Regions from separate parts of the Nostoc sp. 2RC genome, predicted to be linked through region 1. Evidence: predicted binding sites of a transcription regulator. Region 1 holds the regulator's gene; each other region holds the start of a gene.
The links. The regulator NtcA, encoded in region 1, controls nitrogen genes in cyanobacteria. The targets are predictions, from matches to a motif close to TNTGTANNNNNNNNTACANA.

Region 1 (2,209 bases):
CTGCGGAGATGGCATTGACGCGGATATTTTGCGGCCCTAGTTCAGCAGCCAGGTAACGCACGCTCATTTCTAATGCCGCTTTGGCAACTCCCATGACGTTATAGTTAGGAATTACCTTCACACCTCCTAAATATGTCAAGGTGACAATACTACCACCCTCACTCATCAAGGGTTTAGCTGCATTGCTTAACTGTACTAAAGAATAAGTACTAATCTCTAAAGCAGTTTTGAAGCCAGAACGAGAGGTTTGGCTAAAACCTCCCGTCAAATCTTCTTTGTTGGCAAAGGCAAGACAATGAATCAGGATGTCTAGCTTTCCCCACTTATCCCGTACTGTCTCAAAGGTAGATTGAATTTGTTCCTCGTTTTGGACATTACAGGGAAGAAATAAGCTGGGGTTGAGGGGTTGGACTAGTTCGGCTACTTTTGTCTCCATTTTGCCGCGTTCATCTGGCAGGTAGGTAATTCCCAGATTAGCTCCTGCTTTGTGCAGCTGTTGGGCAATGCCCCAGGCAATGGAGCGGTTGTTGGCAATACCTGTAACCAAGGCATTTTTTCCAGTCAGATTCAGCATAGAAATTGTTAATGGGATCGATCATTAGGAGCATACTAGAATCCGAGGCTAGTTTGTCTTTGTTTTACACGGGATTTGCAAAAATGAATATTGGTAAGGGTGTTTGCTATCAGCAAATTCTTGATTCTTTCTAAAGATATTCTCAAGTTCTCTTTATTCGTTCTTCAAAAAAGCTTTTTAATACCACTACTCGGAACAGTTTATCAACAATTTATAGCTGAAGAGATCGACAATTATGTATCATTATAAACAGTGACTTAACAAACAATTAGTTGGAGTATAGGAAAGTACAGAAAGGTTGACGGTGCTTTATTGAATTTTCAGGTGTATTCTTAGGTAATTAGTTTTTGTTTTTCCGGCATTGGGTAGGGGAAGGGAGATGATCGTGACACAAGATAAAGCCCTAGCAAATGTTTTTCGTCAGATGGCGACCGGGGCGTTTCCGCCAGTTGTGGAAACGTTTGAACGCAATAAAACGATCTTTTTTCCTGGCGATCCTGCCGAACGAGTTTATTTTCTTTTAAAAGGTGCTGTTAAACTTTCCAGGGTGTATGAGGCAGGAGAGGAAATAACGGTAGCACTGCTGCGAGAAAATAGTGTTTTTGGTGTATTGTCATTGCTGACAGGAAATAAATCGGATAGGTTTTACCATGCGGTTGCATTTACCCCTGTGGAATTACTGTCGGCACCAATCGAACAAGTAGAGCAAGCACTCAAGGAAAATCCAGAATTATCAATGTTAATGCTGCGGGGTCTGTCTTCGCGAATTTTACAGACAGAGATGATGATTGAAACTCTTGCTCACCGAGATATGGGTTCCAGGTTAGTGAGTTTTTTATTAATTCTTTGTCGTGATTTTGGAGTTCCTTGTGCTGATGGCATCACAATTGATTTGAAGTTGTCTCATCAAGCGATCGCTGAGGCAATTGGTTCGACTCGTGTTACAGTTACAAGGCTACTAGGGGATTTGCGTGAAAAAAAGATGATTTCTATCCACAAGAAGAAGATTACTGTGCATAAACCCGTTACTTTAAGTCGGCAGTTCACATAAAACAATTGGAAAAAGCGGAGTCGGCACGTGTCGTATTTTCAAGATCGCACTAATAGCTCAAGGAAAATCTAAAATTGACTAATCTCAGCTATTGCCAACCTCCACTTCTCCACAGACAATGGTCAAAAGTAGTAGGCTGTATCTGGAAGGATTTCGGTAGCTAAACATGACCACCGGATACATCCTCATCGCAGCAATTTTAATTCTGGGAGGCGTAATTGCAACCGTGGGCGATCGCATCGGCACACGAGTTGGCAAAGCCCGCCTCTCACTCTTTAACCTTCGTCCAAAAAACACCGCAGTACTAGTAACGATTTTTACTGGGGGTTTGATTTCAGCATCAACCTTAGGAATTTTATTTGCTGCTGATGATAAATTGCGGCAGGGAGTTTTTGAGTTAGAGGATATTCAAACAGACCTCAGGCAAAAGCGGGAACAGCTAAAAACCGCAGAAACCCAGAAAAGTCAGGTAGAAAGCGAGTTAAATCAAGCAAGAATCGCCCAAGCCAAAGCCCAACAAGAGTTGCAAGCAATTAATCAGTCTTTGCAGGCGGCCAATGCCAAGCAAAGGGAAACCCAAGCCC
Region 2 (2,209 bases), on a different contig from region 1:
TTAAATTGCTGATAAGCGCGAAACACATTCAAATGACCTGCTCCCATTTGAGCATCCAAAGGAATCTTTGGATCTTTGTAAGCATCAGAAGCCAGCCAATCTTGATTTTGTTTATCAATTAATGTCCGAGTCATTCCTAAACGCAAACCATCTCCGCTATCTTGGATTTTGTCTGCTGAATTAAGTAATACAGCTTTCATCACTTCATGACGCCGAGAATCTGTACTCCAATGATGTTGTTTTTTTCGCAACTGTCGATCGCCAAGTTCCTGCAACAAAGCAACACTAGCAGTCACTTGAGGTGCTGCAAAACTTGTCCCTGTAACCTTGTTCAATTTGCCATCTGCATTAAGTAAATTGATGTTACTACCAGGAGCAACTAAACTGATAGCGCGACGCCCACCAATATTAAATTCTTTCCCAGCTAGCCGACCAGTGGCTCCTTGATTGACACCAGCCAGATTAGCAACATCTACTTTATTAAAAACTCCCCCCCTGCGGGATGAAAAAGCCACGTTCATTCCGTTAAAATTATCTGTAGGAATGGGAATACCACCTTTTCCTTGGTTGCCAGCAATGGCATACAAAACATCATGAACGCGACTAGACCAGTCAACACATAAAGTTAACAAAGCATTGCCATCTAGAGCCGCCTGTGGTCGAGGATCGCGGCTCAGAGGTTCGCCAAAACTAAAGTTAATTGCACGGACATCACCACTATTTTGCAGTGCTATATGCTGTGCCGACAAGCACTCTTCTGGCTGACCCATATTTTTAGTAGAGCCGACAGCAGACGAATAAAGTCGCGCTCCCGGAGCAACTCCTGGTATGCCTTTGTCTTGACTTACCATCACACCAGCAACATTGTAAGCATGGGAGTCAACACCGCTATTAGACTTAGCTGGCCCATTGCGTAAGAACACCGCAGCTAAAGATATAGCGCGGTTTTTAGACACCGCCTTATCCCAACCAAACATTCCCGGCCGACCGATTTCTACTTGACCAATAGCAATCTTGCGACCGATTAAATTATAAGGAGTTTGGTGTAGCTTGATAGCATCAATACCGTTAGTTCCCAAGGGAGACTCTAAAACTGAAGCAATCACCGGCGCACTCAAACACGAAGCACTCAATCCCCAAATTATCCAAGTTAGTTTTTTAGTCATTTGTTATTTAGTCATTGGTCATTAGTCATTAGTTATTGGGCATGGGGCATTGGGCATGAGGCATTGGGCACAAGAGGCTCCAGGGGAAAAATTTATCTCCCCATCTCCCTTGTCTCCCCATACTTCTCTGCGAGAGGCTGCGCCAACGGCTCCCCTACAAGTCTCCCCATCTCCCTCATCAATCCCCATTCCCCACCCCCCAAAACCTGGGATCAAAGTTATAATATGCGGCTCAATATTTTGTTACAATGATTACAGACGAGGACGCTTAAAAACCCACTAGCCATGACCCAAAACCCATCTCAAAAGCCCATTGTAATTGCTCCATCTATCTTATCAGCCGATTTTAGTCGTCTGGGTGACGAAGTTCGTGCCGTAGATGAGGCTGGAGCTGACTGGATTCATGTTGATGTAATGGACGGTCGTTTTGTACCCAATATTACGATAGGCCCTCTGGTTGTGGAGGCAATTCGTCCGGTTACAACCAAGCCACTAGATGTCCACTTGATGATTGTGGAACCAGAAAAGTATGTAGAAGGATTTGCTAAGGCAGGTGCTGATATCATCTCTGTTCATGCAGAACACAATGCTTCTCCACACTTGCACCGCACTTTAGGCCAAATTAAAGAACTTGGTAAAAAAGCTGGAGTAGTACTTAATCCTGGCACTCCTCTAGAGTTAATTGAATACGTTCTAGATCTGTGCGATTTAATATTGATTATGAGCGTAAATCCTGGCTTTGGCGGTCAAAGCTTTATCCCTGGTGTATTGCCCAAAATCCAAAAGCTGCGCCAATTATGCGACGAACGCGGCCTCGATCCTTGGATTGAAGTGGATGGAGGTCTCAAGGCTAATAATACCTGGCAAGTTTTGGAAGCGGGAGCCAATGCCATCGTAGCTGGTTCCGCTGTATTTAACACCAATGACTATGCACAGGCTATTACAGCAATTCGCAATAGCAAGCGTCCTACTCCAGAATTGGCGAAAGTTTAATTCATTTTTCCATTGACCATATTTTATAAAATCTAGGTTAGGCAAATTAA
Region 3 (2,209 bases), on a different contig from region 1:
AAATCAAAACAATAGCATGGTTGTTGAGTGTCAACAGCTATGTTATTTTTTATTGCTTTGGATCTGTGAAGATTTGCAAATTGCGTAGGCGTAGCCCACAGCAGGCATTAGTCGAAAACAACTCCAAAAACACAGCTTCAATGTAGCAAAATTATTTTACAGAGGTGCGATCGCTAAATTGAAACAGCAAATTGAGGCTTCATAGAAAAGCGATCGCACTTGAATTTTAGAGGGCGATCGCTATTTATCATTAGTTGTAGCGTTGGTCGAAGACGCCACCCTAAAATCTAAACATCAATCTCGCTCAACTCGCGTGTGATGTGATCGAATGGTTCGTCTACAAAAGCAGTGTTAGCCACACCTGCTGCTGCTACTTGTTCCTTAGCTAAATCCTTGAGTATTTGCACGCCACGAACCGTCGGCCCGATGGGTACTCCTAAAGAATTGTAAGTTTCTCGCAGACCTTGTAAGACTCGTTCATCTAACACATTTGTATTTCCAGCAACCAACGCATAAGTGGCGTAGCGCAAGTAATAATCTAAATCCCGCAAACAAGCCGCATAACGACGGGTTGTATAAGAATTTCCACCGGGACGAATCAGTTCCGGCAGTTCTTCGTATAACTTTAAACCAGCCTGCTTGACAAGTCCCGCTGCATTAGAATTAATTGCCGCAGCCGCTTGTACTCGTGCTGTGCCACTATTAAAGTAAGACTTTAGACTATCAAGCGCATTCCGGTCAAAATACCGACCAGCCACGTCATAATTCTTAATTAAACTTGTTACCGCATCGCGCATTCCTTTTTCTCCCAATCGTTGCTATCTATGGTTTGATATTTATTTGGCTGCATTTATGCAACAGTAAATTTTTGTGCTATTAAAAATAGATTCGGCACAAAAACAATCTATCCACTACATAAGGATTCTATGCCAAAGTTGACCCCTATGTGATGAACTTTCCAGTTTTGTACAGACGATCGGCGAAAGGTTAATATAACCTGTAATCCAGATATCTGTAACACAAACTACAAAATACCCTAATATCTAGTATTTAAGATATTTCAGGTGTGTCACGGCTTGATTGAGATCAGCAGGGCTAGGATGTTTTGGAAGATTCTGGTTTTACTTTAGGAAATTGGTACAGAAGGAGTAACAATGACAACCCCACAAGAAGTCTTGAATTTAATCCAAGACCAAAAAATTCAGCTGATCGATCTCAAATTCATTGATACAGTAGGGACTTGGCAGCACCTCACTGTGTACTACAACCAAATCGATGAAAGTTCATTCACTGATGGCGTACCTTTTGACGGTTCCAGTATCCGGGGTTGGAAAGCGATCAACGAATCGGACATGACGATGGTACTCGATCCCAACACTGCTTGGATCGACCCATTCATGGAAGTACCAACGCTAAGTATAGTTTGTAGTATTAAGGAACCCCGCACGGGTGAATGGTATAACCGTTGTCCACGGGTAATTGCTCAAAAAGCAGTAGACTACCTAGTTTCCACTGGTATTGGTGATACAGTCTACTTTGGCCCTGAAGCTGAGTTCTTCATCTTTGACAATGCTAGGTTTGCTCAAACCGCCAACGAAGGCTACTACTTCTTAGACTCCGAAGAAGGTGCTTGGAATTCTGGTAAAGCAGGTACAGCTGAAAAACCCAACTTGGCTTACAAACCACGCTTCAAAGAAGGTTACTTCCCAGTTTCGCCGACGGATTCTTTCCAAGATATCCGTACAGAAATGCTGTTGACAATGGCAGACTTAGGTGTACCCATTGAAAAGCATCACCATGAAGTTGCTACAGGTGGTCAGTGCGAATTGGGTTTCCGCTTTGGGAAGTTGATCGAAGCTGCTGACTGGTTGATGATTTACAAATATGTCATCAAAAACGTTGCTAAAAAATACGGCAAAACCGTCACCTTTATGCCAAAACCAATTTTTGGCGACAACGGTTCGGGAATGCACTGTCACCAGTCCATCTGGAAAGATGGTCAACCTCTATTCGCAGGTGACAAGTATGCTGGTTTGAGTGAAACAGCACTGTATTACATTGGCGGTCTTCTCAAACACGCACCAGCACTGTTAGCAATTACCAACCCTAGTACCAACTCTTACAAGCGCCTAGTACCTGGTTATGAAGCACCAGTTAACTTGGCTTACTCCCAAGGTAACCGTTCTGCTTCTATCCGTATTCCTTTGTC
Region 4 (2,209 bases), on a different contig from region 1:
TACCGATCGCCCAAAAAATTTGCAACATTCGGTGTAGTATTAACATGTATATATGAATCGTAAATAAACTTACACCAAGAGCCAAAACAAAACAAGCATATAAGGGTGTCAGCACAGTTAGAACAGTCTGGTTGCTGTTAAGCAAAACCAAACCGCTACCAACGGCAAAGCTGAGTGCAGCTATCATTAAGCCAGCGCGGTAAATAATTACGCCAGTGCGATCGTGTGAAGTGATTGTAAATTCCCCAAACTGACCTTGATAAACTTGTGGTGTAGGTAGTGTTTGCGTAGTCATAGCTAAGAACGTAGTTATGATTCAAAGTAGAGTGTTACGGTAAATTGCTGAATGGTACTTTTATTATTATCAGCAATGAGACGGATTTAATGTGAGTTTTTCTAAAAGTATGCACTAGGATATATGAATAATTAGATTTTTAAATTTAAGATGTGTTGACTTTTGACGGTTGACTGATACGAGCCAGTTGGTTCCAAGAGTTAAACCACCAACAATACACTGGCCACCGTTACCCGTCAACAATCAACAGTCAACAAAGACTTTTAGTTTTGTCAGCAAAACCATACATGTAGGGCATCTTCTAAATTAAGTTGTAACTGTAAGCGAGCATTGCCGCTATTGACGGCAATTTCTACCCAGCCGTGACTGCCAACCAAAGCCATCAGCTCTCCCACTTTGACATTACTATAGGTTTCGCATCCTGGTATACTCAACCCAGCAGCCTGGACGTACCAGCTTTTACCGTCAACGTAACTTCCAGGAATATTACTCACTAAGTTGCCAAAGCCATCTATATATTGAATGCAACCCACTACACCGGTGGTAGTCTGCTTGCACTCGCGGATATCTAGCTTCACCAAACTGGCTAAATCGATTTCTTGTCCTAGCTGTTTGAGGGGAATACCACTGGCAAGATGAGCTGCCACTGGTGCAAAAATATCTCTACCGTGAAAAGTCTTACTTGGTTGGGGAGTCCGCCAAAAGTTAAGATTTGTGAGTTCCACAGCTGCCATCGCCGGACTCTGGCTTAATACTCCACTGAAAATGCCATTATCTGGCCCCACAAGAAACCCTTGAGCAAATTCTACTGCGATCGCCCGTCGCCTACTGCCCACACCTGGATCAACCACTGCTAGATGCACTGTGCCAATTGGGAAATAAAGGTAAGCATTCATCAAAGAAAAACGAGCTGCGGCCATATCTTGCGGTGGAATTTGATGCGTTAAGTCCACCATCATGATTTGAGCGTTAATTTGCGCTATTACTCCCTTCATCACCCCCACATAGACATCGCGATCGCCAAAATCGCTTAATAAAGTCACCAGTGGTTGTTCGCTAATCCTATCCTCAGACATAGCTTGACTAAAATTTAGATTTATTCAGAAATTTCTGTAGCAACAGCTACAAAATATATGCTAAGTTAAGAATACAAGACATAAAAGCAAAAATAAGAGGTAATTCCTATGAATCAAGGTAGATTACAAGCTGCCAGAAAAGCCAGAGAAGCTCACAGAGAGAATATTCAAAAAAGCCTAGAACATCGCTTGCAAGTAGCCAGAGCAAAAGGCGACGAACAGCTGATTCGTCAACTAGAAGCTGAGATGAGATATTCGACCTAAATCAAGTTTTCACTGTTCATAGTTTTGTTGTGTACCCCGCTACGGCGGGTTTTTGTGTTTTCAGGGAGTACTATTACCAATTTTGGATTTTAGATTTTAGATTACAGCTTCTAAGATTTTTGTTTTCCAGGTTGTAATTTTTTCGGCGCTTTCTGTTAAATATGTCGCGTTAATTCTTGAAAAGCCTGAATTATTGAAGCATACTATACCATCAAAAATAACTTTGATGAGATTGTAATCGGCAAGAATAATATTCATGTTGATTTTGATTTTGTCACTTGAGTGACATCAATTCTTAAATCAGCTAAAAAACTTATTGTGACATTTACGTAAGTGCTGTTTGTTTTCTATGTGTCTTATACAGTTACAAAATAGTTTGTACTCAGGCTGAGGTTGGTGGAACCTTGAATGATGTCAATTTTATTTGAAAGGAATGTTACATAATACCAACAACCTTGTAAATACGTTATGTTGAAGCATCTTTATTTCTCATCAAAAAGGGAGCCAACTAATTTTTTGATATAACTAAGATACAGATAATTATTTAATCTTTTGGTAAAAGCAAGTATAAATT

Region 2: the regulator NtcA is predicted to act here: its motif matches at 1,406-1,425, upstream of rpe (ribulose-phosphate 3-epimerase).
Region 3: the regulator NtcA is predicted to act here: its motif matches at 1,012-1,031, upstream of glnA (type I glutamate--ammonia ligase).
Region 4: the regulator NtcA is predicted to act here: its motif matches at 1,405-1,424, upstream of GNE10_RS32870 (S-adenosyl-l-methionine hydroxide adenosyltransferase family protein).

The regions. Positions count from the first base shown of each region.
Region 1 covers NZ_JACKZU010000242.1:7,927-10,135, reverse strand. The annotation lists gene fabI (enoyl-ACP reductase FabI) at 1-574, opposite strand, end outside; gene ntcA (global nitrogen regulator NtcA) at 954-1,625, shown strand; gene GNE10_RS23435 (DUF3084 domain-containing protein) at 1,792-2,209, shown strand, end outside.
Region 2 covers NZ_JACKZU010000167.1:2,504-4,712, reverse strand. The annotation lists gene GNE10_RS19010 (S8 family serine peptidase) at 1-1,166, opposite strand, end outside; gene rpe (ribulose-phosphate 3-epimerase) at 1,452-2,159, shown strand.
Region 3 covers NZ_JACKZU010000037.1:19,744-21,952, reverse strand. The annotation lists gene apcB (allophycocyanin subunit beta) at 288-797, opposite strand; gene glnA (type I glutamate--ammonia ligase) at 1,155-2,209, shown strand, end outside.
Region 4 covers NZ_JACKZU010000545.1:1,129-3,337, forward strand. The annotation lists gene GNE10_RS32865 (DUF2301 domain-containing membrane protein) at 1-295, opposite strand, end outside; gene GNE10_RS32870 (S-adenosyl-l-methionine hydroxide adenosyltransferase family protein) at 568-1,371, opposite strand; gene GNE10_RS32875 (hypothetical protein) at 1,480-1,635, shown strand.